DNA from 2 places in the Micromonospora sp. AKA38 genome. Region 2 is predicted to be linked to the other one. Evidence: riboswitches for the same ligand, from Rfam matches in the RefSeq annotation. Region 2 holds a riboswitch; the other holds the start of a gene.
What was found. Region 2 has a riboswitch for ZMP and ZTP ahead of TPA0908_RS24570 (glycine hydroxymethyltransferase). Riboswitches for the same ligand answer to the same signal wherever they lie in the genome.
Positions count from the first base shown of each region.

Region 1: another riboswitch for ZMP and ZTP. It lies ahead of TPA0908_RS23380 (bifunctional 5,10-methylenetetrahydrofolate dehydrogenase/5,10-methenyltetrahydrofolate cyclohydrolase); the one in region 2 lies ahead of TPA0908_RS24570 (glycine hydroxymethyltransferase).

Region 1 is NZ_BNEI01000005.1:1,458,756-1,469,438, forward strand. Features, by position in the region: partial or broken gene TPA0908_RS23365 (beta family protein) at 1-946, opposite strand, end outside; gene TPA0908_RS23375 (hypothetical protein) at 1,065-2,090, shown strand; ZMP/ZTP riboswitch at 2,088-2,169, shown strand; gene TPA0908_RS23380 (bifunctional 5,10-methylenetetrahydrofolate dehydrogenase/5,10-methenyltetrahydrofolate cyclohydrolase) at 2,183-3,073, shown strand; gene TPA0908_RS23385 (endonuclease/exonuclease/phosphatase family protein) at 3,077-3,856, opposite strand; gene TPA0908_RS23390 (sulfite exporter TauE/SafE family protein) at 4,031-4,807, shown strand; gene TPA0908_RS23395 (GNAT family N-acetyltransferase) at 4,807-5,583, shown strand; gene def (peptide deformylase) at 5,600-6,109, opposite strand; gene TPA0908_RS23405 (MarR family winged helix-turn-helix transcriptional regulator) at 6,120-6,629, opposite strand; gene pip (prolyl aminopeptidase) at 6,681-7,628, shown strand; gene TPA0908_RS23415 (chorismate-binding protein) at 7,647-8,834, opposite strand; gene TPA0908_RS23420 (DUF5999 family protein) at 8,958-9,158, shown strand; gene gcvP (aminomethyl-transferring glycine dehydrogenase) at 9,253-10,683, opposite strand, start outside.
Region 2 is NZ_BNEI01000005.1:1,693,909-1,713,281, reverse strand. Features, by position in the region: gene TPA0908_RS24605 (class I adenylate-forming enzyme family protein) at 1-353, opposite strand, end outside; gene TPA0908_RS24600 (SGNH/GDSL hydrolase family protein) at 668-1,951, shown strand; gene TPA0908_RS24595 (cytochrome P450) at 2,019-3,242, shown strand; gene TPA0908_RS24590 (alpha/beta hydrolase) at 3,239-4,213, shown strand; gene TPA0908_RS24585 (alpha-hydroxy acid oxidase) at 4,230-5,309, shown strand; gene TPA0908_RS24580 (aminotransferase-like domain-containing protein) at 5,311-6,624, shown strand; gene TPA0908_RS24575 (hypothetical protein) at 6,694-6,945, shown strand; gene TPA0908_RS24570 (glycine hydroxymethyltransferase) at 7,041-8,477, opposite strand; ZMP/ZTP riboswitch at 8,496-8,585, opposite strand; gene TPA0908_RS24565 (hypothetical protein) at 8,697-9,014, opposite strand; gene TPA0908_RS24560 (S8 family peptidase) at 9,113-10,597, opposite strand; gene TPA0908_RS24555 (hypothetical protein) at 11,040-11,369, shown strand; gene TPA0908_RS24550 (DNA polymerase domain-containing protein) at 11,413-12,387, shown strand; gene TPA0908_RS24545 (Lrp/AsnC family transcriptional regulator) at 12,392-12,898, opposite strand; gene pdhA (pyruvate dehydrogenase (acetyl-transferring) E1 component subunit alpha) at 12,971-14,176, shown strand; gene TPA0908_RS24535 (alpha-ketoacid dehydrogenase subunit beta) at 14,176-15,180, shown strand; gene TPA0908_RS24530 (dihydrolipoamide acetyltransferase family protein) at 15,291-16,742, shown strand; gene TPA0908_RS24525 (L,D-transpeptidase) at 16,963-18,234, shown strand; gene TPA0908_RS24520 (SMP-30/gluconolactonase/LRE family protein) at 18,294-19,313, opposite strand.

The sequences.
Region 1 (10,683 bases), 240 kb from region 2:
AGCCAGTGTCGGGCGGTGCCGGGGGTGGCGTGGCGGGCGGCGCGCAGGGCGATCTGTTCGTCGCCCCAGGAGAAGTGTCGTCCGAGGGTGGGCCAGTGGTCGGCGGTGACGAGTGTCCGGCACAGGTCGTGGATGGCGCTGTTGCCGTTGTCGTCGCGGGCGGCCCGGTAGGTCCACCAGACGTCGTGGTCGGTGTAGCGGAGGTTCGGGGGTGGTCCCCAGCCGCCGGTGGCGGGTCGGGGGTGGGCGATGCCGTAGTCGGCGAATCGGATGTCGTGGTCGTGGAGGCGTTGCCAGAGGTCGAGGTCGAGGCGGCGGAGCGGGGTGGCGGTGTTGGGGGGTAGGTGGGCGATGCTGCGGGGCATTGCTCCGGCGGCGACGACGATGGCTTTCCAGGGGTGCCGGTGGGTCCAGGAGAGGTGTTTGCGGACCAGTGGTTCGGCTCGGGTGAGGTCGTGTTCGGAGCGGAGGTGGGCGGCGTCGAGGAGCAGGACGGCGTGTTCGGCGCGCAGGTCGATGGCGGACAGGAGGCGTTGGCGCGGGTTTCGGCGTCGTCGTCGGTGGGGTCGAGTCGCAGGACGGCGCCGTGTCCGTGCAGGGCGGCGGCGTCGCGGATGTCGGCCAGTCGGGCGGGGCTGTCGTGGGGGTGGGCGACGGGCAGCATCGGGTTGCCCCACTGGTGCAGGTCTTCGGCGATGTCGGGCAGCGGTCGTCGGATTCCGGTGGCGGGGTCCGGTAGGCGGTGGGCGTCGACGGCGATGGTCATGTCGCGGTGGACGGTTCGTCGGGCGTGCTGGCTGAAGGTGTGGGCGTCCTGGATGGGTCCGTGTGTGGTGGCGGCGACGTCGAAGACCGGGAGGATGTGGGGCGCCAGGTCGTCGGGGACCTGGTCGAGGGCGTCGAACTCGCCGGCGCGGCCGTGGAGTATCGGGAAGTAGTCCGCCATTGCGCATCGCCCCACACGATCCGACCGACAGTTACTGTCATCGATGGTCCACGCTTCGTGTCCGATCGGCAACCGTAGGTGTGCGGCTGGTGGTCGTGGTGGTGGCAGGATCGGTCGGATGCGGGTGGATGCGGCGCGGGCGGTGGCGGTCGACTGGGTGCGGGAGCGGATGCGGGCGGATCCGTCGGTCGAGGGGGCGTTGTTCAGTGGCTCGACGGTGGGGTTGCCGGGCGACGCGCAGTTGCCGGTGTGGTCGGACGTGGACGTGCTGCTTGTGCGGGACTCCCCCGGCGTGAAGGTGGGCAAGTTCGTCCATCGGGGGGTGTTGTTGGAGGTCAGTTCGGTCACCTGGGCGGAGGTGGGTGAGCCGGAGGATGTGCTGGGGTCGTGGGTGTTCGCGCCGATGTTCCGTACCGATGCGGTGATCGCGGATCCGTCGGGGCGGTTGGCGGCGGTGCGGCGGCGGGTGGCGGTGGGGTACGCGGATCCGGTGTGGGTGCGGCGGCGGTGCGCGGGGGTGCGGCGGCGCATCGAGGACGGGTTGCGGGTGTTGGACGCCGGGGCGCCGCTCGCGGAGCAGGTGTTGGCGTGGGTGTTCCCGACGTCGCTGGTGGCGGTGTGGCCGGCGGTGGCGGGGTTGGTGGATCCGACGGTGCGACGGCGGTTCGTGCGGGCGTCGGAGGTGTTGACGCGGTTCGGGTTCGGCGCGCGGTATCCGCGGTTGCTGGCGGCGGTGGACGGGGGCGGGTTGGGCGCGGGGCAGGTGCGGGAGCATCTGGCCGGGTTGGCGGTGGTGTTCGACGAGGTGGCGCGGCTGCCGCGGGAGGGGTTCGCGTTCGGGGCGGATCTGGGCGCGGCGGGGCGGCCGGTGGTGTTCGACGGTGGGGCGGCGTTGGTGGCGGCGGGGCGGCATCGGGAGGCGATGTTCTGGGTGGTGGTGACGTACGCGCGGTGTCTGGTGGTGTTGGGGGTGGTGGCGCCGGAGCGGGAGCGGGCGTTGCGGCCGGGGTTGGTGGCGGTGTTGGCGGATCTTCAGGTGGTGTCGGCGGCGGATCGGCGGCGGCGCGCGGACGCGGTGTTGGCGTCGTTGCCGGGGTGGCAGTTGGTGGTGGATGCGATCGTGGCGCGCGCTGTGGCAGGGTGAGGGGGACGCGACTGGCGGCACGGGGATGGGTGAACCATCGGGGAGCTCGTCGTGGGGGTCGACCGCCTGGGCCTCCGCGGGCGAGGTGTCGCATGTCTTCTTCTTCGGTGGTTGCGGGTTCGTCGGCGCGGTTGTTGCCGGGTGGGCCGGTGGCGGAGCGGGTGTTGGGTGAGGTCGCCGCGTCGGTGGCGGACCTGCGTGCGGTGGGGGTGACGCCGGCGTTGGCGACGGTGCTGGTGGGTGACGACGACGCGAGCGCGGGTTACATCCGGATCAAGCAGCGGCAGGCGGCGGCGTTGGGGTTCGCGTCGCCGCACGTGCATCTGCCGGCGTCGGCGTCGCAGGCGGATCTGCACGCGGTGGTGGCGGATTTCAACGCCGACTCGGCGGTGCACGGGGTGCTGGTGCAGCATCCGATCCCGGGGGGTCTGGACTACGACCGGGCCCTCGCCGTGGTGGATCCGGACAAGGACGTCGACGGCATGCACCCGGTGAACATGGGTCGGTTGGCGTTGGGGTTGCCGGGGCCGTTGCCGTGTACGCCGGCGGGGATCGAGGCGTTGTTGGCGTTTCACCAGGTGCCGGTGTCGGGCCGGGAGGTGGTGGTGCTGGGTCGGGGTGCGACGTTGGGTCGGCCGTTGGCGATGTTGTTGGCGCAGAAGCGGCCGACGGCGAACGCGGCGGTGACGGTGGTGCACACGGGGGTGGCGGACTGGCCTCGGTACACGCGGCGGGCGGAGATTCTGGTGGCGGCGGCGGGGGTGCCGGGGATCGTGCGGCCGGAGCATGTGCGTCCGGGCGCGGTGGTGGTCGGTGGTGGGGTGCGGTATGAGGGGCGGCGGTTGTTGCCGGATGTGGACGAGTCGTGTGCGCGGGTGGCGGGTGCGATCACGCCGCGGGTGGGTGGGGTGGGTCCGACGACGGTGGCGATGTTGTTCCGTAACGCGGTGCGGGCGGCCCAGCGGCTGACCGGCGTGGTGTGAGGGTCAGCCGAGGTCGACGATGAGGGGGCGGTGGTCGGAGACGGTGGAGGGTGGGGTGTCGACGGCGGTGACGGGTGGGAGCCGGTCGAGGTGGTGGGGGTCGGCGAGGATGTGGTCGAGTTGGACGCGGGGTTGTCCGGCCGGGTAGGTGGGGAGTCGGCCCAGGGGGCGCCAGCGTGACAGCGCGGCGGCGGGGCCGGCGGGGAGGTTGAGGTCGCCGAGCAGGATGCGCGGGGCGGGCAGCGCGCGCAGGGCGCGCACGACGCGGCGTAGTTGCCACATGTTCCAGCCGGGGACGAAGGACAGGTGGGTGGCGGCGACGGTGAGTGGGCCGTGGGGGGTGTCGAGGAGGGCGGCGAGGACGACGCGGGGTTCGTCGCGGAGCAGGACGAGTCCGCCGCGGGGGCCGGGGATGTAGATGGGTGAGCGGACGGGTGCGGCGGGTAGGCGGGTGACCTTCCAGGAGCGGACGGGGTGGCGGCTGATGAGGCCGACGCCGTAGAGGGGTTCGCCGTGGCCGTCGTCGTCGTGGGTGAGGGGGCGGAAGTGTTCGCCGGGGGTGCCGACGACGGCGGCGGCGAAGCGGTGGTGGTCGGCGTGCAGGGCGTGGGCGGCGAGGGCGGTGAGGTCGAGTTTGCCGCTGCGGGTCTGGTCGCGGTCGACTTCCTGGAGGGCGAGCACGTCGGCGTCGAGGGCGGTGACGGCGGCGGCGAGTCGGTCGGGGTCGACGAGCCCGTCGGTGAGGGAGCGGCCGTGCAGCAGGTTGAAGGTGGCCAGGCGCACCTGCACACCCTACGTGGTGGTGGCAGGCTGGTCGGATGGTGAAGCTGTTGTGTTGTTCGGTGCTGGTGTTCGTGGCGGTGGCGTCGGTCGGGTTGTGGGTGCGGCGTCGTCGGGGGCGGTGAGGCTGGCCACAGGGGTGCTCGCGGGTGGTGGCGGGGTGGGCAGAATGCGGCCGTGGATGCCGGGTCGTTGGTGACGTTGCTGGCCGCTGCGGCGTTGGCCGGTTGGGTGGACGCGGTGGTGGGTGGTGGCGGGTTGCTGTTGTTGCCGGCGTTGTTGCTGGCGGCGCCGGGGGTGCCGGTGGCGACGGCGTTGGGGACGAACAAGTTGGCGGCGATCTTCGGGACGTCGACGGCGGCGGTGACGTATGCGCGGCGGACGAGGCTGGACTGGGTGGTGGCGGGTCCGGCGGCGGGGTTGGCGGTGGTGACGGCGGGGTTGGGGGCGGCGTTGGCGGGGGCGGTGCCGGCGGGGGCGTACCGGCCGGTGGTGTTGGTGGTGTTGGTGGTGGTGGCGGTGTTCGTGCTGACCCGGCCGCGGTTGGGGGTGGTGGCGTCGCCGTCGCGGCGGACCCGGCGGCGGGTGGTGGTGGCGGTGGTGGTGGCGGGGTTGGGGGTGGCGTTGTACGACGGGTTGATCGGTCCGGGTACGGGCACGTTCCTGGTGTTGGCGTTCACGGCGTTGGTGGGTGCGGATTTCGTGCACGCGTCGGCGATGGCGAAGGTGGTGAACGCGGGTACGAATCTGGGGGCGTTGGTGGTGTTCGGGGTGACGGGGCACGTGTGGTGGTTGTTGGGGGCGGCGATGGCGGTGTGCAACGTGGCCGGGGCGGTGGTGGGCGCGCGGATGGCGTTGCGGCGGGGTGCGGGGTTCGTGCGGGTGGTGTTGTTGGTGGTGGTGTTGGCGTTGGTGGCGCGGTTGGGTTACGACCAGTGGGTGGCGGTGCGGTGATGGTGGTGCGGGCGGAGCACGACCGGGCGGTGCTGGCCGGGTTGTTGGGTCGGGATCCGGTGTTGCACGCCTACCAGTTGGGTGATCTGGACGATTTCTTCTGGCCGTACACGTCGTGGTTCCGGTCGGGTGACGAGGTGGTGTTGCTGTACCACGGGGTGGAGTTGCCGACGTTGTTGGCGTTCGCAGCGCCGGATCGGGTGGCGGCGTTGTCGGGGTTGCTGGTGGCGGCGGCGCCGGTGTTGCCGGCGCGGTTGTGGGCGCACCTGTCCCCTGGTCTGGAGGCGACGGTGGCGCGGTGGTACGCGGTGTCGGACGCGGCGGCGCATGTGCGGATGGCGTTGACGGAGCCGGGGCGGTTGGCGGCGGTGCCGGCGGTGGGTGAGCCGTTGGGGCGGGCGGATCTGCCGTTGTTGCGGGAGTTGTACGCGGTGGCGTATCCGGGGAACTGGTTCGACGCGCGGATGGTGGACACCGGTCAGTACGTGGGGGTGCGTGCGGGTGGCCGGTTGGTGGCGGTGGCGGGGGTGCACGTGTTCTCGCCGCGGTGGCGGGTGGCGGCGGTGGGGAATGTGACGACGCATCCGGAGGTGCGGGGGCGTGGTCTGGGGGCGGGTGTGGTGGCGGCGTTGTGCGCGCGGCTGCGGGCGTCGGTGGATCATGTGACGTTGAACGTGCGGGTGGACAACGTCGCGGCGGTGCGGTTGTACGAGCGGTTGGGATTCACCCGGGTGGCCGGGTTCACCGAGTGCGCGTTGACCCGGTTGCCCGGCTGACGGGGGCGCTGGGGTGTCAGCGGCCTCGGCTGGGTGAGTCGAAGCGGCCGGCGCGGATCTCCCGGAGTGCGTGGCGGCGGGTGTCGCCGCGCAGGGTGTCGACGTAGAGGCGGCCGCGTAGGTGGTCGGTTTCGTGTTGCAGGGCGCGGGCGAGGAAGCCGCTGCCGGTGATGGTGAGGGGTTCGCCGTGCTGGTCGTAGCCGTGGGCGGTGGCGTGCAGCGCGCGGGGGGTCGGGAAGTAGAGGCCGGGGATGGACAGGCAGCCCTCGTCGTCGTCCTGGAGTTCCTCGGACAGTTCCAGGGTGGGGTTGACGAGGTGGCCGCGGTGGCCGTCGGCGTCGTAGACGAAGACCTGGGTGTTGACGCCGATCTGGGGGGCGGCGACGCCGGCGCGGCCGGGGGCGCCGAGCAGGGTGTCCATCAGGTCGGCGACGAGGGCGCGTAGTTCGGTGTCGAAGGTGGTGACGGGTTCGCTGGGGGTGCGCAGGACGGGGTCGCCGATGATCCGGATCGGGCGCATGGTCATGCCCGGAAGGCTATCCGTTGCTTACCGGTGCGGGGGTGCCACCCGCCGGTGGGAGCAGGCCGGTGTCGGCGATGCGGTCGCGTAGTGGGCGGTGGCGTAGGGCGGTGAGCACGGCGTACAGCTCGTCGGCGAGGGGTACGGGCAGTTCGGTGTCGAGGTGGCGCATGGCGGCGGTGGTGGCGGCCCATTCGGCTTCGACGGCGGGCAGCAGCGTGTGGGCGCGGTCGGTGAGGGTGACGATGCGGTGGCGGGCGTCGGTGCCGGGGGTGAGGGTGACCAGGCCGGCGCGGCGCATGCCGGCGACGGTCTGGCTGGCGGCGGAGTGGGTGACGCCGACGCGGGCGGCGAGGTCGCGGATGGGTAGTGGTCCGTCGGTGACCAGGGCGCGGACCAGGGGTGAGTAGCGGGGCCGGTAGTCGGTGAGGCCGAGTCGGTCGTGGACGGCGGCGACGTCGCCGTCGAGCAGTTCCAGGACGTGGCGCAGCAGGGTGCCGAGGGCGTCGCGGTGGGGGGCGGTCACGTCCGCTAATGTAACAGCGCTGTTGTTTTCGGTGCGGGGAGGACCTGGGGCATGTATCCGCCGATCGAGCCGTACGCGTCGGGGCACCTGGACGTCGGTGACGGCCAGCGCGTCTACTGGGAGACCTGCGGCAACCCGGCCGGCCGGCCGGCGCTGGTGGTGCACGGCGGTCCCGGCTCGGGCGCCGACGCGTCGTGGCGGCAGTTGTTCGACCCGGCCGCCTACCGGGTCGTGCTGTTCGACCAGCGCGGCTGCGGGCGCAGCACCCCGTCGGCCGCCGATCCGGGGACCGACCTGTCGGTGAACACCACCGGCCACCTGGTGGCCGACATGGAGGCGCTGCGCGTGCACCTGGGCGTGCCGCGGTGGCTGCTGTGCGGCGCGTCGTGGGGCTCGGCGCTGTCGTTGGCGTACGCGCAGGCGCATCCGGGGCGGGTCACCGCGCTGGTGCTGTTCAGCGTGGTGGCCAACACCCGCCGCGAGATCGAGTGGGTGACCCGGGACATGGGCCGGGTGTTCCCGCAGGAGTGGGCGCGGTTCCGCGACGGGGTGCCCGAGGCCGAGCGGGACGGCGACCTGGCCGCCGCGTACGCCCGACTGGTCAACGACCCCGACCCGGCGGTGCGGGAGCGGGCGGCGCGCGACTGGTGCGACTGGGAGGACGTGCACGTCTCCCTCGCCGGCGGGTACGCGCCCAGCCTGCGCTACGCCGACCCGGTGTTCCGGTACGGGTTCACCCGGCTGGTCACCCACCACTTCGCGAACCTGGGGTTCGTGCCGGACGGTCAGTTGCTGCGCGACGCCGGCCGGCTCGCCGGCATCCCCGGGGTGCTCGTGCAGGGCCGCCTGGACGTCAGTGGCCCGCCGGACATCGCGTGGCGGTTGACCCGGGACTGGCCGGACGCCCGGATGGAGATCGTCGAGTCCGGCGGGCACGGCCGCGGCCACGGCGTCGGTGAGCGGGTGGTGGCCGCCCTGGACGCGTTCGCCGCCGCCTGAGGCCCGCGGCCGGGCGGGTCAGCCGGCGGCCAGCAGCGCGCGTACCGGGGCGGCTTTCGCGGCGGCCTCGGCGACCTCGGCGGCGGGGTCGCTGTCCCAGGTGATGCCGCCGCCGGCCCACAGGTGCAGCCGGTGGGCGTCGGCGGCGGCGGTGCGGATGGTCAGGCCCAGGTCGAGCCGGTCCGGCCCGACCCAGCCCAACGCGCCCATGCCGGCGCCGCGTCCGACCGGCTCCCGCGCGGCCACCTCGGCGAGCGCGGCGTGCTTCGGCGCGCCGGTGACCGACCCGCCGGGGCAGACCGCGCGCAGCAGGTCGGCCAGGCCCAGGCCGTCGGCGGGCGCCGCGGAGACCGTCGACTCGGCCTGCCACAGGTCGCACCAGCGGCGTACGGCGAACAGCTCGTCGACCCGGACGGAGCCGGTGCGGGCCACCCGGGCCAGGTCGTTGCGTTCCAGGTCGACGATCATGATGTGTTCGGCGCGTTCCTTGGCGGAGGCGAGCAGGTCGCGGCGGCCGGCGGCGGTGGCCGCGCGGGTGCCCTTGATCGGGCGGGTGACCAGCCGGCCGTGTTCGGTCGCGACGAGTGTCTCCGGGGAGGCGCAGCCCAGCGCCCAGCCGGGCCCGGTGAGGGCGCCGCCGTAGCGGGCGCCGGGCAGCGCGGCGAGGCGGCGCAGCGCCGGGCGCGGGTCGCCGGTGTAGTCGGCGGCGGCGTGCCCGACGAGGTTGACCTGGTAGACGTCGCCGCGGGCGATGGCGGCGCGGACCGACTCGACGGCGGTGGCGTGCGCGTCCGGCGTCCAACTGTCGCGCCAGTCCCCCAGCCGCCAGCCGGTCGGCGACGGTGGCCGGTGCGGGCGGTCGCCGTGGTGGTAGACGACCACGACCAGGTCGGGCAGCGCCGGCAGGGGCGTGGGCGCGCCGGTCGGCGCGCCGACGGCGTACGCGCCGGCGGCGGCGGACAGGAACAGCGCCGCCCCGCACGGCCCGTCGGCGGTGTGCCGGCCGGGCCGCGACAGGTCGTCGACGTCGACGCCGTACGCGGTGAGGAAGCGTTGCGCGAGGTCGGTGGGGTCGCCGCCGTCGCCGAGGCGCCACTGCAACCGGGCGGTCTCGACCAGCCGGGACCGGCAGCCGGGTGGCGCGCCGGGCACCGCGACCGGCACGTGTGGGAGCGCTTCCACACCGTCTGGACCGTTCCGCCTCATCCGTTCAGCCGATTCTGGGTGAACAAGCCGCGACCTTGCTCGGTGTTGCGCGGTTGAGCTTGGTACTGTGCGTCACTGGTCATGTGAACCATGACACAGTGCCCCCACAGTCCGGAGAACCCGATGTGTCAGCACCAGCCCACCTGCCCCTCCGCCGACGCGACCGACCGCGAGGCCGCCCGCGTCCTCGCCTGCTTTCCTGAGCAGGGCTGGAGCCTGCTCTGCAACGGCGTCATCATCTTCGAGGACACCGGTGAGCTGCTCCCCGACGGGCGGACCATCGCCCCGCACCGGGGACCGGCCCGCCACGCCCTCGTCGCCTGAGCAATCACACAGCGTCAGTGAGCGTACGCGCCGACGAAGCCCGTCGGCGCGCCGGCCGGGGCGGCGATCCACCACCGCCCCGGCGTGCACGCCCTCAGTCCTCGAACGCCTCCGGCGCGGGACACGAACAGACCAGGTTCCGGTCCCCGTACGCGCCGTCCACGCGCCGCACCGGCGGCCAGTACTTCCCCGCCCGGTCCACCGCCCCCGGATAGGCGCCCACCGACCGCGGGTACGGGTGCGGCCACTCGTCGCCGGACACCATCGCCGCGGTGTGCGGCGCGTTCGACAGCGGACTGTCGCCCGCCGGCCACTGCCCGGACCCCACCTGGTCGATCTCGGCGCGAATGGCGATCATCGCGTCGCAGAACCGGTCCAGCTCGGCCAGGTCCTCACTCTCGGTCGGCTCCACCATCAACGTGCCCGCCACCGGGAACGACATCGTCGGCGCGTGGAAACCGTAGTCGATCAGCCGCTTCGCGACGTCGTCGACGCTCACCCCGGTCGCCTTCGTCAACGGCCGCAGGTCCAGGATGCACTCGTGCGCCACCAGGCCCTTGTTGCCGGCGTACAGCACCGGGAAGTGCTCCCGCAGCCGCACCGCCACGTAGTTCGCCGCGAGCACCGCCACCGCGGTGGCCCGCGCCAACCCGTCGGCGCCCATCATCCGCAGGTACGCCCACGGGATCGGCAGGATCCCCGCCGACCCGTACCGGGCCGCGGAGATCGCCGGCCGGCCGTCGACGGGCGCGCCCACCGGGTCACCGGGCAGAAACGGCGCCAGGTGCGCCCGCACCGCCACCGGACCCACCCCCGGCCCGCCGCCGCCGTGCGGAATGCAGAACGTCTTGTGCAGGTTCAGGTGCGACACGTCCGCGCCGAAGCGCCCCGGCTTGGCGAACCCGACAAGCGCGTTGAGGTTCGCCCCGTCGACGTACACCTGACCGCCGGCGTCGTGGACCTTCGCGCACAACTGGGCGATGCCCGTCTCGTACACGCCGTGCGTCGACGGGTACGTCACCATGATCGCCGCGAGGGCGTCCCGATGCTTGTCGATCTTCGCGTCGAGGTCGACGAGGTCGACGTTGCCGTCGGCGTCGCAGCCCACCACGACCACCCGCATGCCGGCCATCACCGCCGACGCGGCGTTCGTGCCGTGCGCCGACGACGGGATCAGACACACGTCCCGGTGCCCCTCACCCCGGTCCCGGTGGTACGCGCGGATCGCCAGCAACCCGGCCAGCTCCCCCTGCGACCCGGCGTTGGGCTGCACGCTGACCGCGTCGTAGCCGGTCACCTCCGCCAGCCAACCCTCCAACTGGGCGATCAACTCCCGGTAGCCGGCGGTCTGCGCGTCCGGCGCGAACGGGTGCAGGTGCGCGAACTCCGGCCAGGTGACCGGCTCCATCTCCGTGGTGGCGTTCAGCTTCATCGTGCACGACCCCAACGGGATCATGCCCCGGTCCAGGGCGTAGTCGAAATCAGCCAGCCGCCGCAGGTACCGCAGCATCGCCGTCTCCGAGTG
Region 2 (19,373 bases):
ACCTGCCCGGACTCCGGATCGCGGGGATCGTGCACGAACACCTCCGGCGCGGCCAGCGCGACGAACTCGTCGATCTCGCGGCGGGAGGTGACCGGGGCGACCCACATGGCCCGGCAGCCGAGCAGGTGCAACGCGAGGTGCAGCAGTGGGCCCTCGACCGTGTTGCCGAGCATCACCAGCACCGCCGCGCCGGGGCGTACGCCGTGCCGGCGCAGCGCGGTGGCCAGGCCGCGCACCTCGGCGGCGACCTGCCGGTAGGTGAGCCGGCGGTCACCGCCGACCAGCGCCTCCCGGTCGCCGAACCCGGCGAACAGCTCCAGCGCCTCGTGCACGTAGTTCGGCCGGTCGGTCATCGGGCAGCCCCCATCGTTGTCCGCGAGCGGCGCCCGGCCCAGGTCAGGGCCGGTACTCGGACGGCGGGTGCCGGGTCGGCGACCGCACCGCCGCCGGTTCCGAGCCTAGGCAGCGGCGGTCCACGGCGGACAGAGCCGAACGTCGGGGCCCGGCATCCCGCGGGCATTTGATCATGTCGATCAGGTTGATTGACGCTCGTCACCAGCGGCGGCTAGTTTCCGGTCCATCGCCCGGGCAGGTGGCGCCGACCGCGCCGCGCCCGGGGTTGGGCGAACATGGAGGATCGATGCCGACCCCGAAGAGATGGCACGTCATAGCTTCTGCCGCAACGCTGCTGATCGCCGGCACCCCGGCGGTCACCGCGAGCGCCGGCCCCACCGACACCGACCGCGCCGGGCACGGGCGCGCCGAGTGGGCGGGAAGCTGGGCCGCCGCGGTGACCCGCGGGAACACCGTGGGGCTGACCAACACCGGCCTCAACGACCAGAGCATCCGGATGACGGTGCAGACCACGGTGGGCGGTCCGCGCCTGCGGGTCCGCCTCACCAACCTCTACGGCGAGCAGGCCGTCAAGGTCGGGCACGCCACGGTCGCCCGGCCGAACACCGCCACCGCCGACGACCTGTCCGACGTCGACCCGGCCAGCGTCCGGGAACTGACGTTCTCCGGCGGCACGTCGGCCACCATCAACAAGGGCGCCGAACTGCTCAGCGACCCGCTGGCCTACCCGGTGGCCGAGCAGGAGGACCTGGTGGTCACCCTGTACTTCCCGGTGCTCACCGGACCGGTCACGTTCCACGGCCAGTCCCGGGTCACCAACTTCATCGGCGCCACGGACCTGACCACCGCGGCCGGCGGCGCCGGCTTCACCATCAAGCCGAACTGCTGCTGGATGTTCCTCTCCGGCATCGACGTGGAGCGCAAGGTCGCGCCGGGCTCGGTGGTGGTGCTCGGCGACTCCATCGGCGACGGCAACGGCAGCACGGTCAACGCCGACAAGCGCTGGCCGGACCTGCTCGCCGCGCGGCTGATCGACGCCCGCCCGGAGGTCCGTACGCCGGGCGTGCTCAACCTCAGCCTGGCCGGCAACCGGCTCAACCACGAGGGCCCGGAGCCCGGTGCGGGCGGCTTCCCCGGCTACTACGAGCTGGGCCCGAACGCGCTGGCCCGACTGAACGAGGACGTGTTCCCGCAGACCGGTGTCCGGACCGTCATCACCCACCTGGGCATCAACGACATCTGGATGAACGGCGACAGCGCCGAGGCGATCATCGCCTCGCTGCGCCAGCTCAACCAGCAGGTCAAGGCGCGCGGGCTGACCAGCCTGGTCGGCACCATCACGCCGTACGAGGGCAACGGCGGGCCGGGCGTGTGGACCGAGGAGAAGGACGCCACCCGCAACGCCGTCAACGCCTGGCTGCGCGGGGCCGGCCGGGCCGAGTTCGACGGCGTGCTCGACTTCGACGCCGTGCTGCGCGACCCGGCGCAGCCCAGCCGGCTGCTGCCGGCGTACGACGCCGGGGACCACATCCACCCGAACGACGCGGGCGCGCAGGCGATGGCGAACGCCGTCCCGCTGCGGCTGCTCGGGCTGTGACACCGGGCGGGGGCGGCGTCGACACGGCGGCCGCCCCCGCCGCCTTTTCCTGGGGAGGAAGAACGCCGTGGACGTCAGCGAGATCCTGACCGGCCTGTACAGCGAGCAGGGCCGGCAGAACCCCTATCCCTACTACGCGGCCCTGCACGCGCACGGGCCGATCAACGCCGTTCCCACCCGCGCCGAGCACAGCACCGTCACCGCCGTCGCCGGCGGCTACGACGTGGTGGACCGGATCCTGCGCGATCCGGAGTGGTACAAGGGCTTCCCGCCCGGCTGGGAGGAGCAGGAGATCCTGCGGACGTTCCTCACCTCGATGATGTTCGTCAACCCGCCGGACCACACCCGGATGCGCGCGGTGTTCGCCAAGACGTTCACCCCGCGCCGGCTGGGCGCGCTGGAGCCGGTGGTGGTGCGGATCGTCACCGAACGCCTGGACGCGATGGCCGAGGCCGGCGCGGACGGCACCGAGGTGGACTTCGTCGCCGACTTCGCGTACCCGGTCCCGGCGCTGGTGATGGCCGAGTTCATCGGCCTGCCCGCCGCCGATCTGGCCTGGTACCGGCAGCGGGTCGACTGGATCGACGAGTACATGGACGTCGCCGGCAAGACGCCGGAGCGGCTGACCCGGGCCAACCAGGCCGCCGAGGAGCTGCGGGCCTACTACCGCGACCTGATCGCCCACCGCCGCCGGGCCCCCGGCGAGGACCTGATCAGCGGGCTGGTCGAGGTGCTCGACGCGGGCGGTGTCGACCTCACCGAGGACGAGCTGATCAGCAACCTGATCGTGCTGTTCAACGCCAGCTTCGTCACCACCGTCTACATGTTCAGCAACGGCCTGCCGCTGCTGCTCGACCATCCGGAGGTGACCGCCGCGCTGCCCGGTGACGACGCGCTCGCCCGTGGCTGCGTGGACGAGGTGCTGCGGATGGAGAGCCCGGTGCACTTCCTGGCCCGTTCCGCGCCGGCCGACGCCGACCTGGACGGCGTGTCGGTGGCCCGCGACGACAACGTGCTGCTGCTGATCGCCGCCGCGAACCGGGACCCGGCCCGCTTCCCCGACCCGGACCGCTTCGACCCGCACCGGGACGGCCCACCGTCGCTGGCCTTCGGCGTCGGACTGCACTTCTGCCTGGGCTCGGCGGTGTCGAAACTGGAGGGCCGGATCGCGCTGCCCCGGTTGTTCGCCCGTTTCCCCCGACTCGCGGTCACCCAGCCGTACACCTACAGCGGCAGCCTCTTCCTGCGCGGCATCGACAAGCTCTTCGTCACCACCGGGGAGGCCGGATGACGCTCGATCCGCAGGTGGTCGCGTGGCGGGCCGCCCGGGCGACGGCGGGCGCCGTGCCGCTCTACACCCAGACCCTCGCCGAGGCCCGCGCCGCCGACCTCGCCGCGATCCGCGCCGGCGGCGGCGCGGTCGAGCCGGTCGCCGAGGTACGCGACAGCCAGGTGCCCGGCCCGGCCGGGCCGCTCCCGGTGCGGGTGCACCGGCCGGCCGGCGACAGTCCGCTGCCCACGCTGGTGTGGTTCTTCGGCGGTGGCTGGACGCTCGGCAGCGTGGACACCGCCGACGGGATCTGCCGGCGGCTGGTCAACCTCGTCGGCTGTCAGACCGTGACGGTCGGCTACCGGCTCGCCCCCGAGCATCCGTTCCCGGCCGCGGTCCAGGACTGCCACGCCGCGCTGCGCCACCTGGCCACGCACCCCGACGAGTTCCGGATCGACGCGGGCCGGCTGGCGGTCGGCGGGGACAGCGCCGGCGGCAACCTGGCCGCCGCGGTGACGCTGCTGGCCCGTGCCGACGGTGGGCCCCGGCTTGCCGCCCAGGTGCTGGTCTACCCGAACACCGACCAGCGCCCCGGCCGTCGCCCGGCCGACGACGAGGACCCGCTGCTGTTCAACCGGCACTCGGTGGACTGGTACCGCGGCCACTACCTCGCCGACCCGGCGGACGCGTCCCATCCGCTGGCCTCGCCGCTGCTCGCCGAGGACCTGTCCGGCCTGCCGCCGGCGCTCGTCGTCACCGCCGGGCACGATCCGCTGCGCGCCGAGGGCGAGCGGTACGCCGAGCGGCTGGGCGGGGCCGGCGTGCCGACCGAGACGGCCGACTACCCGGGCATGATCCACGGCTTCTTCGCCATGCCCGGCGTGTTCGACGCCGGCCGCGACGCCCAGGACCGGGTGGCCGCGTTCCTGCGGGCACACCTCGGCCTCGATCCGGCGTCGGCCGGGGCCTCGGTCGGGACCGACCGTGGCTGACCCCGCCTCGGCCTTCATGCCGCCGGCCGGCCTGGCCGACTTCGCCGGGCTGGCCCGGGCGGTGCTCCCGGCCGACGTGTGGGACTTCGTCGACGGCGGCAGCGGCACGGAGACCGCGCTGGCCGCCAACCGGGCCGCGCTGGACCGGGTGGCCCTGCTGCCCCGGATGCTGGCCGGTGTGGACACCCCGAGCACCGAGGCGACGCTGCCCGGGGGCCGGGCCGCGCTGCCGGTGGCGGTCGCGCCGATGGCGTACCAGCGGTTGCTGCACGCCGACGGTGAGCCGGCGCTCGCGGCGGCGGCCGGCGCGGCGGGCGTGCCCTACGTGGCCAGCACGCTGTCCAGCACGCCGATCGAGGAGATCGCCGCGGCCGGCGGAACGGTGTGGTTCCAGCTCTACTGGCTGCGCGACCGGGGCCTGGTGGCGGAGCTGCTGGACCGGGCGCTGGGCGCGGGCTGCGCGGCGGTGATGCTCACCGTGGACGTGCCGGTGCTCGGCCGGCGCCTGCGCGACGTGCGCAACGGCTTCACGCTGCCGGCGCACGTCACCGCCGCCAACCTGCCCGGCGGCCGGGACGACCTGGCCCACCAGGGCACGCCCGGCGTCTCGGCGGTGGCGGTGCACACCGGCGCGGTCTTCGCCCCGGCGGTGAGCTGGGCGGACCTGGCCTGGCTGCGCGCGCGTACCCCGGTGCCGTTGCTGGTCAAGGGCATCCTGGACGCGCGCGACGCGGTCCGCGCGGCGGACGCCGGCGTGGACGCGGTGGTGGTCTCCAACCACGGCGGCCGGCAGCTCGACGCCGCCCCGGCCAGCGCGAGCGTGCTGCCGGAGGTGGTCGACGCGGTGGGGGAGCGGTGCGCGGTGCTGCTGGACAGCGGCATCCGCGGCGGCGTCGACGTGCTGCGCGCGCTCGCGCTCGGCGCGGCCGGCGTGCTGGTCGGCCGGCCGCTGCTCTGGGCGCTCGCGGCCGGCGGCCGGGCCGGCGCCGAGGCCGCCCTGGCGCTGCTCGCCGCCGAGCTGCGGGACGCGCTCATCCTCAGCGGCTGCCCCGACCCGGCCTCGGCCCGGCGGCTGCGCACCCGGATCGGAGCCTGACGTGGAACCGGTGGACCTGACCGTCGAGGCGCTGCACGGCAGCGTCGGCGACCCGGCGTTGAACTCGATGAACTTTCTCAACGAGGTGGCGCAGCACTATCCCGACGCGGTGTCGCTGGCCGCCGGTCGGCCGTACGAGGAGTTCTTCGACTCGGCGCTGCTGCCCAACCACCTGGACCGGTTCCGCGCGCACCTCGCCGACGACCTGGGGCTGAGCCCGGCCCAGGTGGACCGGACGCTGTTGCAGTACGGCCGGACCAAAGGCATCGTGCACCACCTCGTCGCCCGCCACCTCGCCGTCGACGAGGGGCTCACAGTCGACCCGGAGACGATCGTGGTGACGGTCGGCTGCCAGGAGGCGATGTTCCTGGTGCTGCGCGCGTTGCGGGCCGACCCGGCCGACGTGCTGTTCGCGGTGACGCCCACGTACGTCGGGCTGACCGGCGCGGCCCGCCTGGTCGACCTGCCGGTGCGTCCGGTGGCCGGCGGCCCGGACGGCGTCGACCTGGCCGACCTGCGGGCCGGGTTGCGCCGGGCCCGCGCCGAGGGGTTGCGCCCGCGCGCCTGCTACGTGATGCCGGACTTCGCGAACCCGTCCGGGATCAGCATGGACACCGCCCAGCGCCGCCGGCTGCTCGACCTGGCCGCCGAGGAGGAGCTGCTGCTGATCGAGGACAACCCGTACGGCCTGTTCCCGGCCGCCGGCGTGGACCGCCGCCCCACGCTCAAGGCGCTGGACACCGCGCGTCGGGTGGTCTATCTCGGCTCCTTCGCCAAGACGGTGCTGCCCGGCGCGCGGGTCGGCTACGTGGTCGCCGACCAGCGGGTGGGCGGCGCGGACGGCACCGTCGGCCCGCTCGCCGACCAGCTCGCCAAGATCAAGAGCATGGTCACGGTGAACACGTCCCCGATCAGCCAGGCGGTGATCGGCGGCGCGCTGCTGGCGCACGACTGTTCACTTGTCGCCGCGAACGTCCGGGAGCGGGCCGCGTACGGCCGCAACCTGCGTCACCTGGTCGACGGCCTGGCCCGCCGCTTCCCGGCCGGCGGGCCGGTGGGCTGGACCGTGCCGGCCGGCGGTTTCTTCGTGGTGGTCACCGTGCCGTTCCCGGTCGACGACGCGCTGCTGCACCGCTCGGCCCGGGAGTACGGCGTGCTCTGGACCCCGATGGCGCACTTCTACGACGCCGGCACGCCGGTGAACGCGTTGCGGCTGTCGGTGAGCGCGGTCACCCCGGCGCAGATCGACGTGGGCCTGGACCGGCTCGCGGCGCTGGTCGCGGACACCACGGCCGCGGTGGGCGCGCCGGCCTGACGCCGCAGGGTCGTGGTTCCGGCACCACCCGTGTTCCCCGGCGACCCGGTGTCCGTTGATAATGGACGGATGGTTGCCTGGGAGTACGCGTTGCTGGTCCGCCGCTATCAGGGGCAGGGCCGGAATTTCCACGTCTCGTTCGTCTGGTACGGCCCGGACGGGTCCCGCACCGACGTGACCGCGTACGGCGACACCGCGGTCGCGCACCTCAACCGCGTCGGCCGGGAGGGCTGGGAGCTGGTCACCGCCGCCGAGGACGTGAACAACGTGCAGGGCAGCACCGAGGTCCACCGCTACCACCTCAAACGCCCCCTGCGCTGACCCACCCCCCACCCCCTCGTTGATCAAGGAGTTTGCGTCGGTTCCGGCGTGCCGGCTGACGCAAACTCCTTGATCGACTTCGATGGCGGGCGGGCTCAGGTCAGGTTCACCTCGGGGTAGAGGGGGAACGGGGTGAGCAGGTCGGCGGCCTGCTTGCCGACCTGCTCGGCCACCGCCGGGTCCAGGACGTACTTCGCCTTGGACGGGGCGCCGTCGGGGCCGGTGCCGGGGCTGGTGCGGTCGAGCACGGTGTGCATCAGCTCGGCGGTCGCGTCCATCTCGGCGGCGCCGAGCCCCCGGGTGGTCAGCGCCGGCGTGCCGATCCGGATGCCTGAGGTGTACCACGCGCCGTTCGGGTCCTGCGGCACCGCGTTGCGGTTCGTCACGATGCCGGAGTCCAGCAGCGCCTGCTCGGCCTGCCGGCCGGTCAGGCCGTAGCCGGACACGTCGATGAGCACCAGGTGGTTGTCGGTGCCGCCGGTGACCAGCGTCGCGCCCCGGCGCAGCAACCCGTCGGCGAGCGCCTGCGCGTTGTCCACGATCCGCTGCGCGTAGTCGGCGAAGTCGGCGCGCCGCGCCTCGGCCAGCGCCACCGCCTTGGCGGCCATCACGTGCGGCAGCGGACCGCCGAGCACCATCGGGCAGCCCCGGTCGACCTGGTCGGCCAGCTCCGGGCCGCAGAGCACCATGCCGCCGCGCGGGCCGCGCAGCGACTTGTGCGTGGTGGTGGTGACGATGTGCGCGTGCGGCACCGGGTCGAAGTCGCCGGTGAAGACCTTGCCGGCGACCAGACCGGCGAAGTGCGCCATGTCGACCATGAACGTCGCGCCGACGGAGTCGGCGATCTCCCGCATGATCCGGAAGTTGACCTTCCGGGGATACGCGGAGTAGCCGGCGACCAGGATCAGCGGCCGGAACTCCCGGGCCGCCTCGGCCACCCTGTCGTAGTCGATCAGACCGGTGGCCGGGTCGGTGCCGTAGCTGCGCTGGTCGAACATCTTGCCGGAGATGTTCGGCCGGAACCCGTGGGTGAGGTGGCCGCCGGCATCGAGCGACATGCCGAGCATCCGCTGGTCGCCCAACTCCCGGCGCAGCGCGAACCAGTCCTCCTCGGTCAGGTCGTTGACGTGGCGCTTCTGCGCCTTCTTCAGCGCGGGGGACTCGACCCGGTCGGCCAGGATCGCCCAGAAGGCGACCAGGTTGGCGTCGATGCCGGAGTGCGGCTGCACGTACGCGTGGGTGGCCCCGAACAGCTCCCGGGCGTGCTCGGCGGCGAGCGCCTCGACGGTGTCGACGTTCTGGCAGCCGGCGTAGAAGCGACGACCGACGGTGCCCTCGGCGTACTTGTCGCTGAACCAGTTGCCCATCGCCAGCAGCGTCGCGGGGGAGGCGTAGTTCTCGCTGGCGATCAACTTCAGCGACTCGCGCTGGTCGGCCAACTCCGCCCCGATGGCGTCCGCCACCCGCGGCTCGACGGCGCGGATCACCTCCAGCGCGCTGCGGAAGGCGGTGGACTCGGCGTTGTGCGACATGCGACCTCCTGGTGACGTGCGGAAGGCCCAGGCGCTCGGCATGCGTCCTCATGACGAGGCCGCTCCCCGATGGTGCTCCATCTCCACGCGCCAGTCACGGCCCGGGTCGATCCTAGCGGTCGACCCCGGACCGGACCTGCGGGCCCGGCCGGCCCGGGTCCAAGGGCGGGCCCCTTCTTAACGCCTCGCGTCGAGAAGGGGCCCCTTCTCACCTGCGCGTCAGGCGTCCACGGCGTCGCGCGCCTTCTTCAGCGGCTTCGGGGCGGTCGGCGTCTTCGGCGCCGTCGGCCGCAGGTCCAGCATGCGCTGGCCGATCTCCTGGAGCTGGTTCCGGCCGAGCGCCTCGCGCACCTTCGGGAACCACTCCTGCTCCTCCTCGACGTGGTGCAGCACGTTCTCCATCAGCACCGTCGTCCTGGCCACGAACCGCTCGTCGTCGGCGTTCATGGCGTGCAGTTCGAGGCAGAGCACGTCCGCCATCACCTCGTTCTCCGGGTAGGTGTGCACCGTCAGCGCCTCGAGGATCTGCGTGACCACCTTCCCGCGCCGGCTCGCCGGCCCGTCCTCGGCGTCCGACCAGGACAAACGGACCGGGCCCGGCAATCACGCCGGGCCCGGTCCGTGGTTGCGGTCGGTTACTTCACCACGGTGTACGCGTCGACGACGCCGGCGCCGTAGAACCCGTTACGCGCCCCACCGGAGCAGGTCGCGTCGTACGCGTTCGGGCCCGTCGGGATCAGCGGGACCGGGTTGTAGACGCCCGCCGGGCAGGGCTTGGCGGTCGCCGTGCGCTCCAGGAACGACGACAGCTGGCCCGGGGTCATGCCCGGGTGCGCCGACAGCGCCAGCGCCGCGACACCGGTGGCGTGCGGGCCGGACATCGACGTGCCCTGCTTGTAGCCCCACCCGTTGGTGCGGGTGACGGTGTTGAAGGTGGTCGACAGGATGCCGTCGGTCGACGTGGAACGCGCGCCCTGGGTCCGGAACCGGGTGTCGCCGCCCGGCGCCGTCACGTCGATCACGCCCTGCCCGTACGAGGAGTAGTAGCTCTTCGCGCCGGTCGGGCCCACCGCGGCCACGGTCACCACGCCGGGCGCCTCGGCCGGCAGGTCGAGGCAGGCGTTGGTCAGGTTCTCGCGCTCCTCCGGCGTCCCGTTGTTCGGGCTGCCGGTGTCGGTGATCTTGTGGGCGAGGTCGTAGTTCGAGTTGCCGGCGGACGCCACGTTGAGCACGCCCTTGGACTGCGAGTAGCGGATCGCCCGCTGCACGGCCTGCCACACCGGGCGCTGCCGCGCGTCGTTACGGCAGTTCAGCTCCCACGGGTCGATGTAGTAGCTGTTGTTGGTCAGCCGCATCCCGTGGTCGGCGGCCCAGAGGAACCCGCACACCGCGGCCTCCGGGAAGATGTAGCCGTCGTCGTTGACCACCTTGACGGCGGCCACCTTGACCCCCGGCGCGACGCCGGTGACACCGACCCCGTTGATCGCCGCGGCGATGGTGCCGGCCACGTGGGTGCCGTGGTCGCTGTTGGTCGGGTTCCAGGCCGCCTCGGTGGTGTCGGTGACGCCGCCGACGCAGGACGTGCTCTTGTCCTTGGCGATCTGGGTCGCCAGGTCCGGGTGGGTGCTGGAGATGCCGCTGTCCAGGACGCCGACGACGACGTCCGGGCGGCCGGTGGTCACCGCGTGGGCCTGCGGGACGTGGATCATGTCCATGTCCCACTGCTGGCCGTAGAGCGGCTCCTTGGTGGGGTCGCCGGTGGCGTCGGCGGCCTGCGCCGCCGAGACCTCGACGGTCTCGCCCTCGTCGAGGGCGGTGCCCAGGCCGGCGGTGGAGGCGACCGACTCGACGCCCGCGCCGGCCACCCGGGCGGCGAAGTCCGGGTTGGTCGAGCGGGCGACGAGCACGCCGATCTGGTCGTAGGCGGCCACCACGGTGCCGTCGGCGGCGGCCACCCGGGCGGCGGCCTTGCCGGTGGTGGCGCCCTGCGGGGCGAGGACCAGGTACGACGTCTCCGGTCCGGCGGCTGCCGCCGGCGCCAGGCCGCCGGTGACGGCGAGGCCGGCGCCGAGCGTCACGGCGGACGCGGCGGCCAGTGTCTTGCGACGAAGGTTGTTCACACGTACTCCCAGGGGGCCGATCCGGTGGAGGACGCGCAGACTGCACGCCCTTCACCGGCTCAGCGCGCGAGCGTGGTGTGGTGTTACACACACCCTCGTCGTCGCGTGTCGGCCGTCAGACCGTGGCGAGCGGTCGATCAGTTCGGCGCCGGACGTCGCGGCCGCGGTGGCCGCGACGTTCGCGGTGCTCTCACCGTGCCGGACGATCCAGAGCGCTGCCAACTCCGCCATGCGGCTCCCCGTACCCGACGCCCGGCGCGGGTGACCGCGCCGGCGCTCCGTCGAGCGGAAGTGCCGGACGGTGCCCGGTGCCTGGCCCGCCGCCCAGTAGCCGGTGGACTGTGCCGCAGGCCGCCACCCGCCAGCCGGACGGGGCAGCGCGGTGCGCATCGATCCGGCAAGATGTCGGCCGGGTCGGGCGGCCCGGCCGGGGGAGGTGCGCATGTCGACGGTGGTTCAGGGGCTGCGGGAGGCCCTTGTGCTCTTCGTGGTCGCGGTGGTGGCGATCACGGTGGCGGTGGGCGTCTGGGTGGCGCTCAGCGGCGGCGACTTCGTGCACCGGGTCGGCGTGGCGTTCATGCTGGTCGGGGCCGTGATCGGGATGACCGGTGACCTGACGCTGAGCCGGATCGGCATGCTGCCGGCCCGGTCCACGTTCGGGCTGGCGCCGGAGCGGGAGGACGGCGGCGGCGGCCGGGTGCTCACCGGCGTCGGCATCTTCCTGTTCGTCTCGGTGCCGCTGATCGTGGTCGGAATCCTGCTGATCACCTGACGGATGCCCGCGCGCCGGCGGTCGGTGCCCTACGGTGGGTGGGATGGCGACCACGGCGGCCGAGGAGATCCGGGTGGGGGAGCGGCTGGTCCGCGTCTCCAGCCCGGACAAGCCCTACTTTCCCGAGCGCGGGCTGACCAAGCTGGACGTGGTGCGCTATTTCCTCTCCGTCGGCGACGGCGTCCTGCGCGCGCTGCGGGACCGGCCCACCATGCTGGAACGCTGGCCGCGCGGCGTGTTCGAGGGCGCGACGATCGCCACCCGGCAGACCAACCGGGGCGACGCGTTCTACCAGAAGCGGCTGCCGGCCGGGGCACCTGACTGGGTGCGTACCGCGCACATCACGTTCCCCAGCGGACGGACCGCCGACGAGGTGGCGCCCAGCGAACTGGCGGTGGTGATCTGGGCGGCGAACCTGGGCACGCTGCGGTTCCACCCGTGGCCGGTGTCGACGGCCGACGTGGAGCACCCCGACCAACTGCGCATCGACCTGGATCCGATGCCGGGCGTGGAGTTCGCCCAGGTGGTGCCGGTGGCCCACGAGGTGCGTGCGTTCCTCGCCGAGCTGGGCCTGGAGGGGTACCCGAAGACCACCGGCGGCCGAGGCCTGCACGTCTACCTGTCGGTCGAGCCGCGGTGGAGCTTCGGCGAGTGCAGGCGGGCGGTGCTGGCGCTCGGCCGGGAGATGCAACGCCGGCGACCGGACCTGGTCACCACCACCTGGTGGCGGGACCAGCGTGACCGGCCGGTCTTCGTCGACTACAACCAGATGGCCCGCGACCACACCATGACGTCGGCGTATTCTATCCGGCCCACGCCCCGGGCGCTGGTGTCGGCGCCGCTGGACTGGGCCGAGCTGGACGACGCCCGGCCGGAGGACTTCGACGTGCTCAGCATGCCGGCCCGCTTCGCCGACCGCGGTGACCCGCACGCCGGCCTGGACGGTCGGCGACACTCGTTGGCGCCGCTGCTGGAGCTGGCCGACCGCGAGGGCCTGGAGTCGCCGCCGGAGCGGTGAGCCGTCAGGCCCAGGGGCTCAGTGTCCCGTCGAACTCCTCGAAGACCAGCCAGGTGCGGGTGGAGAGCACCCCGGCGATGCTCTGCACCCGGTCCAGCACCACGTCGCGCAGCGTGGCGTTGTCCGGCGCGCGGACCAGCGCCAGCACGTCGTGCTCGCCGCTGAGCAGCGCCGCGTGCTCGATGTAGCGCACCTGGGCCAGCTCGGCGGAGACCTCCCGCCAGGTGTTCTGCTCGATCGTCAGCGCGATGTACGCCGAGGTGCCCAGCCCGGCCGGCTCCGGCGCGACCCGCGCGGTGAAGCCGGCCAGCACGCCGTCGCGCAGCAGCCGCTCCACCCGGGCGTACGCGTTGGTGCGCGAGACGTGCACGCGGTCGGCGAGCGTCCGGATGGAGAGCCGGGCGTCCGCGACCAGTTCGCGCAGGATCCGCCGGTCGACCTCGTCGAGCGGGCCGGCCGAACGTCCCGTTCCGCCCGTCGCGCCCGCTGTGGTGCCGGTCTCCTGGCTCACTTCGCTCACCCTCCCGTGCCATTCGTCCCGCGTTCAGCGCGGATGTTGAGTCAATCATCCATGGGCAGGAGCATAGGTCCACCACACGTCCAGGAGGTCCCCGCCGTGACGACCACACCCCAGGCGGTCCGCAGGGCATCCCCGCGCACCCGCCGGCCGGCCACCCCGGCCGTCCCCGACCCGTCGGCCGGCCTGCTGCCGCAGCCCGAGCCGGTTCGGCTGCTCGACCCGGACGGCACCCCGCTGCCGCCCCGCGACGACTATCCGGAACCGCCGGTCGAGACGCTGCGCGAGATGTACCGGCGGATGGTCGTCGGCCGCCGCTTCGACACCCAGGCCACCGCGCTGACCAAGCAGGGGCGACTCGCCGTCTACCCGTCCGCCCGTGGCCAGGAGGCCTGCCAGGTCGGCGGCGTGCTCGCGCTGCGCGACTCAGACTGGGTCTTCCCCACCTACCGGGAGTCGATGGCGCTGACCGCGCGTGGCCTCGACCCGGTCGAGGTGCTCACCCTGCTGCGCGGCGACTGGCACTGCGGCTACGACCCGGCCGTCACCCGCACCGCGCCGCAGTGCACGCCGCTGGCCACCCAGTGCGTGCACGCCGCCGGTCTCGCCTACGGCGAGTCGTACCAGGGCCGGGACACCGTGGCGCTGACGTTCATCGGCGACGGCGCCACCAGCGAGGGCGACTTCCACGAGGGGATCAACTTCGCGGCCGTGTTCAAGGCCCCGGTCGTCTTCCTGGTGCAGAACAACAAGTACGCGATCAGCGTGCCGTTGTCCCGGCAGACCGCCGCGCCGAGCCTGGCGTACAAGGGAGTCGGCTACGGCGTGCCCAGCGAGCAGGTCGACGGCAACGACCCGGTGGCCGTGCTGGCGGTGCTGAACCGGGCCGTCGCGCACGCCCGCGCCGGCAGGGGCCCGTACCTGATCGAGGCGCACACCTACCGGATGGAGCCGCACACCAACGCCGACGACCAGACCCGCTACCGGGACGCCGACGAGGTCGAGGCGTGGCGTGACCGCGACCCGATCGCCCGGCTGGAGGCGTACCTGCGGGCCCGGGGCGTGCTCGACGACGCCGCGGTCGCGGCGGTCGCCGAGGAGGCCGAGGCGTACGCCGCCACGCTGCGCCGCCGGATGGACGAGCAGCCGACGGTGGACCCGCTCAGCCTCTTCGAGCACGTCTACGCCGAGCCCACGCCGCAGCTCGTCGAGCAGCGGGAACTGGTCCGGGCCGAGCTGGCCGCGGCCCGCGACGAGGAGGGGGACGCCTGATGGCCACCGTGACCATGGCGAAGGCGCTCAACGCCGCGCTCGCCGACGCGCTGCTCGACGACGAGCGGGTGCTCGTCTTCGGCGAGGACGTCGGCCAGCTCGGCGGCGTCTTCCGGATCACCGACGGGTTGCAGGCCCGCTTCGGCGACAAGCGGTGCTTCGACACCCCGCTCGCCGAGGCCGGCATCGTCGGTTTCGCGGTCGGCCTGGCCATGTCCGGGCTGCGGCCGGTGGTCGAGATGCAGTTCGACGCGTTCGCGTACCCGGCGTTCGAGCAGATCGCCTCGCACGTGGCGAAGCTGCGCAACCGCACCCGTGGCGCGCTCAGCGTGCCGATCGTCATCCGGGTCCCGTACGCCGGCGGCATCGGCGGCGTGGAGCACCACTGCGACTCGTCCGAGGCGTACTACGCGCACACCCCCGGCCTGAAGGTGGTCACCCCGGCCACCGTCGACGACGCGTACTCGCTGTTGCGCGCCGCGATCGACGATCCGGACCCGGTGGTGTTCCTGGAGCCGAAGAAGCTCTACTTCTCCAGCGGCGAGGCGGAGCTGCCGGCGCGTACCGCGCCGATCGGCACCGCCGTGGTGCGCCGGCCGGGCACCGACGCGACGCTCGTCGCGTACGGGCCGGCGGTGCCGGTGGCGCTGGCCGCCGCCGAGGCGGCCCGCGAGGAGGGCTGGGACCTGGAGGTGGTCGACGTGCGCAGCATCGTGCCGTTCGACGACGCCACGGTGACCGCGTCGGTGCGCCGTACCGGCCGCTGCGTGGTGATCCAGGAGGCGCAGGGCTTCGCCGGGGTGGGCGCCGAGATCGCCGCCCGGGTGCAGGAGCGCTGCTTCCACGCGTTGCACGCGCCGGTGCTGCGGGTGTCCGGGCTGGACATCCCCTACCCGGCGCCGATGCTGGAGCACACCCACCTGCCCTCGGTGGACCGGGTGCTGGACACCGTGGCCCGGTTGCAGTGGGACGACCAGCCCGACACCCGGTGGGCAGCCGCATGAGCGAACGCACCGAGCGGAGCGAGGGCCGTGAGGGCATGCCCGGTCGGCTCGGCATGAGCGAACGCACCGAGCGGAGCGAGGGCCGTGAGGGCATGCCCGGCAAGCACGGCATGAGCGAACGCACCGCCGTGGGGACCCGTGACTTCCTCCTGCCCGACCTGGGTGAGGGGCTCAGCGAGGCGGAGATCGTCGAGTGGCGGGTCGCGGTCGGCGACGTGGTCACCGTGGACCAGAGCGTGGTCGAGGTGGAGACCGCCAAGGCCGTCGTCGACGTGCCCTGCCCGTACGCCGGCCGGGTCGTCGCGCTGCACGGCGTGGCGGGTGAGGTCCGCCCGGTCGGCCAGCCGCTGATCACCATCGCGCCGCTCGACGGCGGCGACGCCCCCGACCCGCACGCCACCTACCGCGAGGAGGAGCGGGCCGGCTCCGGCAACGTCCTGATCGGGTACGGCACCGGGCACGGCGGTGCGGGCCGGCGGCGTCGCCGACCCCGCCTGGCGCTGGCCCCCGAACCCGGCGCACCCGCCCCGGCGGAGCCCGGTCCCGCGCTCGCGGCCGGCTCGCCGGCAGGGACCGACCCGCTGACGGTGGCCGGCTCGTCGGTCCCGGCCGGCTCGACCGCGTCGCCGGACCGGACGCCCGATCCGGCGCGGACCGGTGACCCGGCGTCGGCGCCGCTTGTCATCTCGCCGATCGTGCGGCGGCTGGCCAGGGAGCAGGGGATCGATCTGGCGTCGGTGCGCGGCAGCGGGCCGGGCGGTGTGATCCGTCGGGCGGACGTGGAGACGGCGCTGGCCGCGCCGACCGCCCGGCTGGCGGCCGTGCCGGACGCGCCGGACGCGCACGTCGGGCTCGTTCCGGCCGGCGACGGCGACGTGGTCGTCCCGCTCACCGGCATCCGTAAGGCGATCGCCGACAAGCTCTCCCGCAGCCGCCGGGAGATCCCCGAGGTGACCATCTGGGTCGACGTGGACGCCACCGGGCTGCTGGAGACCCGGGCCGCGATCAACGCCGCCACCCCGGACGCGCCGGTGAGCATCCTGGCTCTGCTGGCCCGCGTCTGCCTGAGCGGCCTGCGGAGGTATCCGCAGCTCAACGCGCGCGTCGACACCGAGGGGCAGCGGATCGTGCAGTCCGCCGGCGTGCACCTGGGCATCGCCGCGCAGACCGACCGGGGCCTGGTCGTGCCGGTGCTGCGCGACGCCCAGCGGCTGACCACCGGCGAGCTGGCCGCCGCGCTGGCCGAGACCACGGCGGCGGCCCGCGCCGGCACGCTGCCCCCGGCCCGGCTGACCGGCGGGACGTTCACGCTCAACAACTACGGCGTGTTCGGGGTGGACGGCTCGACGCCGATCATCAACCATCCGGAGGCGGCGCTGCTCGGCGTCGGCCGGATCGTGGACAAGCCCTGGGTGGTCGACGGGCAGTTGGCGGTCCGGAAGGTGACCCAGCTCAGCCTCACCTTCGACCACCGGGTCTGCGACGGCGGCGTGGCCGGCGGGTTCCTGCGCCACGTGGCCGACTGTGTCGAACGCCCCGCCCTGCTGATCGCCAACGTCTGACCGCGACGGCCGCAGCCCTCGGACCGGGGGCTGCGGCCGTCCGCAGGGGAGCGCCACACCCGGGACGGGCGATACCGGTCGTCGGGCCCGCCGACTCCCGATCCGGCCGCCACCGACCCATTTCACGCAGCCGTTTCCGAGCAATTCCGCCGAAGGCGCCACACCGTGACGACGGGCCTACAGAATGTGGGCGAGGGGGTGCCGAAATGGGGGACGGAATATGTTTGTGAGGCGGCGACTGACGCTTTTCGCGATGACCGTCGCGGTCGCGCCACTCGCGGTCGGCGCGTGCACCGCCGGCCCGAAGTCGGTGGCGAAGCGGGCCGAGGCGGCCCCGCCGTCGGTCACGGTGACGCCGGCCGACCGGGCCCGCGACGTGCCGATCAGCGCGGAGGTGGGCACGAAGGCCAGCAACGGCAAGGTGACCGGCGTCAAGCTGACCGACGACAAGGGCCGCCCGGTGCCGGCCCAGGCGCGGGAGGACGGATCCGGTTGGGTGCCGGACCGCCCGCTGGCGAATTCCCGGACGTACACGGCCGAGGTGACCGTGAGCGGCGATTCCGGGAAGACCACGACGCGGAAGACGACGTTCACGACGATGGCCAAATCCACCAAACCGGCCGTCACCAGCGAATTGTATCTCCAGGACAAGCAGACGTACGGAACGGCGATGCCGGTCGTACTCGGTTTCGATCCGCCCATTCCGGAACAGGCGCGGGCGGACGTGCAGCGCCGGCTGTTCGTCAGGACGGACCCGCCGCAGCCGGGCACCTGGTCGTGGATGGCGGACGGCAAGCAGGCCGAGTACCGGGCGCCGGACCGCTGGAAGCCCGGCACCCGGATCAGCGTGCGCAGCGCGCTGGAGGGGTTGCCGATCGGGAAGGACGCGGTAGGTGACACCGACCGGGTGGCCACCGCCAGGGTGGGCCGGCAGGTGTCGCTCGACATCGACAACACCACCAAGCAGATGACCGTCTACCAGGACGGCAAGGTGCTCAGGAAGTTGCCGGTCAGCCTCGGCAAGCCGAGCACGCCGAGTTCCAGCGGCACCATGGTGATCATGGAGAAGCACGAGCACACCACGTTCGACACCCGCGGCGAGCCGGACGGCGGCTACGTGGTCGACGTGGACGACGCCCAGCGGCTGACCTGGGGCGGCGAGTTCATCCACTCGGCGCCGTGGTCGGAGGGGGAGCAGGGCTACAACAACACCTCGCACGGCTGCACCAACGTCTCCGCCGCCGGAGCGGACTGGCTGATGGGCGTCACGCAGGTCGGTGACCTGGTGACCGTCAAGGGCACCGAGGTGCAGCTCCAGCAGGGCAACGGCTTCACCGCCTGGAACGTGAGCTGGGACGAGTTCGCCAAGGGCAGCGCGCTGCCCGTACCGGCGGGGTTGAAGCCCACGCGGAGCCCGACGCCGCACCCGGGCGCGGTGGCCGGCGGGTCGTCGCCCGCGCCCACCCCGTCGGCGAGCAACAGCGGCGGCTGAACCGGGGGAGGAACGGCCACGGGCCGGCCCGCGTCCGCGCGGGCCGGCCCACGTCGACCTCAGTCCAGGTCGACGCGGGCCACGCCGGTCGCGGTCAGACTGCCCAGCCAGAGCTGCCGGCCGTGTTGCCGGACGCCGGTCACCATCGGGTACGCGCCGCCGGGGCCGTGCAGCGTCCGCAGCACCCGCCCGGCGCCGTCGACAAGCGCGACCAGCCCGTAACGGCGCGGCTGCGGCTGCACCGCCCCGGGCAGCAGCGCGACGAGCTGCCGGACCCGGGGGTGGGGCAGCAACCGTTCCATGATCGGCAGTCGGGGGCTGGGCAGCGCGATCCAGTACGTCCCGTCGCCGACGGCGGAGACATTGTCCGGGTACGCCGGCAGGTCGGTCAGCACGGTGGCCCGCCCGGTCGGCAACTCCACCCGCAGTAGCCGGTGGGTGGCGGTCTCGACCAGCATCAGCGCCGACTCGTCCGGGGTGAGCGCCAGCCCGTTGGGGAAGTAGAGCCCGTCGGCCACCACGTCGGTGCGTCCGGTGCGCCTGTCGTACGCCAGCACCCGCCCGTTGGGCCGGTGCTCCAGCAGGTCCCGCTTCCAGTGCGAGAGCGGGAAGCGGTCGGACGAGTCGGTGAAGAACACGGTGCCGTCCCGGGCGACCGCGGCGTTGTCGGCCAGATGCACCGGCGGCGCGGTGCCGGTCAGCTCGTGCACCGTCCCGGTCGGGTCGACCCGCAGCAGCCCCCGGTACGCGTCGCAGACCAGCAGCCCGCCGTCGACCGGGTCCAGCTCGATGCCGAGCGGCCGGCCACCGGTCTCGGCGAGCAGCGTCGGGCGGGTGCCGGCCGGCGCGTCGGCCGGCCACCACCAGAGCCGGCCGTTCTCGTCGCCGCTGACCGCCCGCCCCTCGGCGTCGATCACCACGTCCTCCGGGCCGTGGCCGCCCTCGGGCAGCGGCAGCAGGTCGGCCCGGTCCAGCCGGGTGTCGGTGGCGGCCCAGGCCCCGGCCAGCGGCGGCGGCACGGTGGCCGGCTCACGGACCGGGCGGATCAGCAGGGGGACGCGCGGGCGGGGAACGGCCATCGGCTCATTGTGACCCGGCCGACGCGGCGCGGGGGAGTCCGCCGCGGCGTGTCCGGTCCG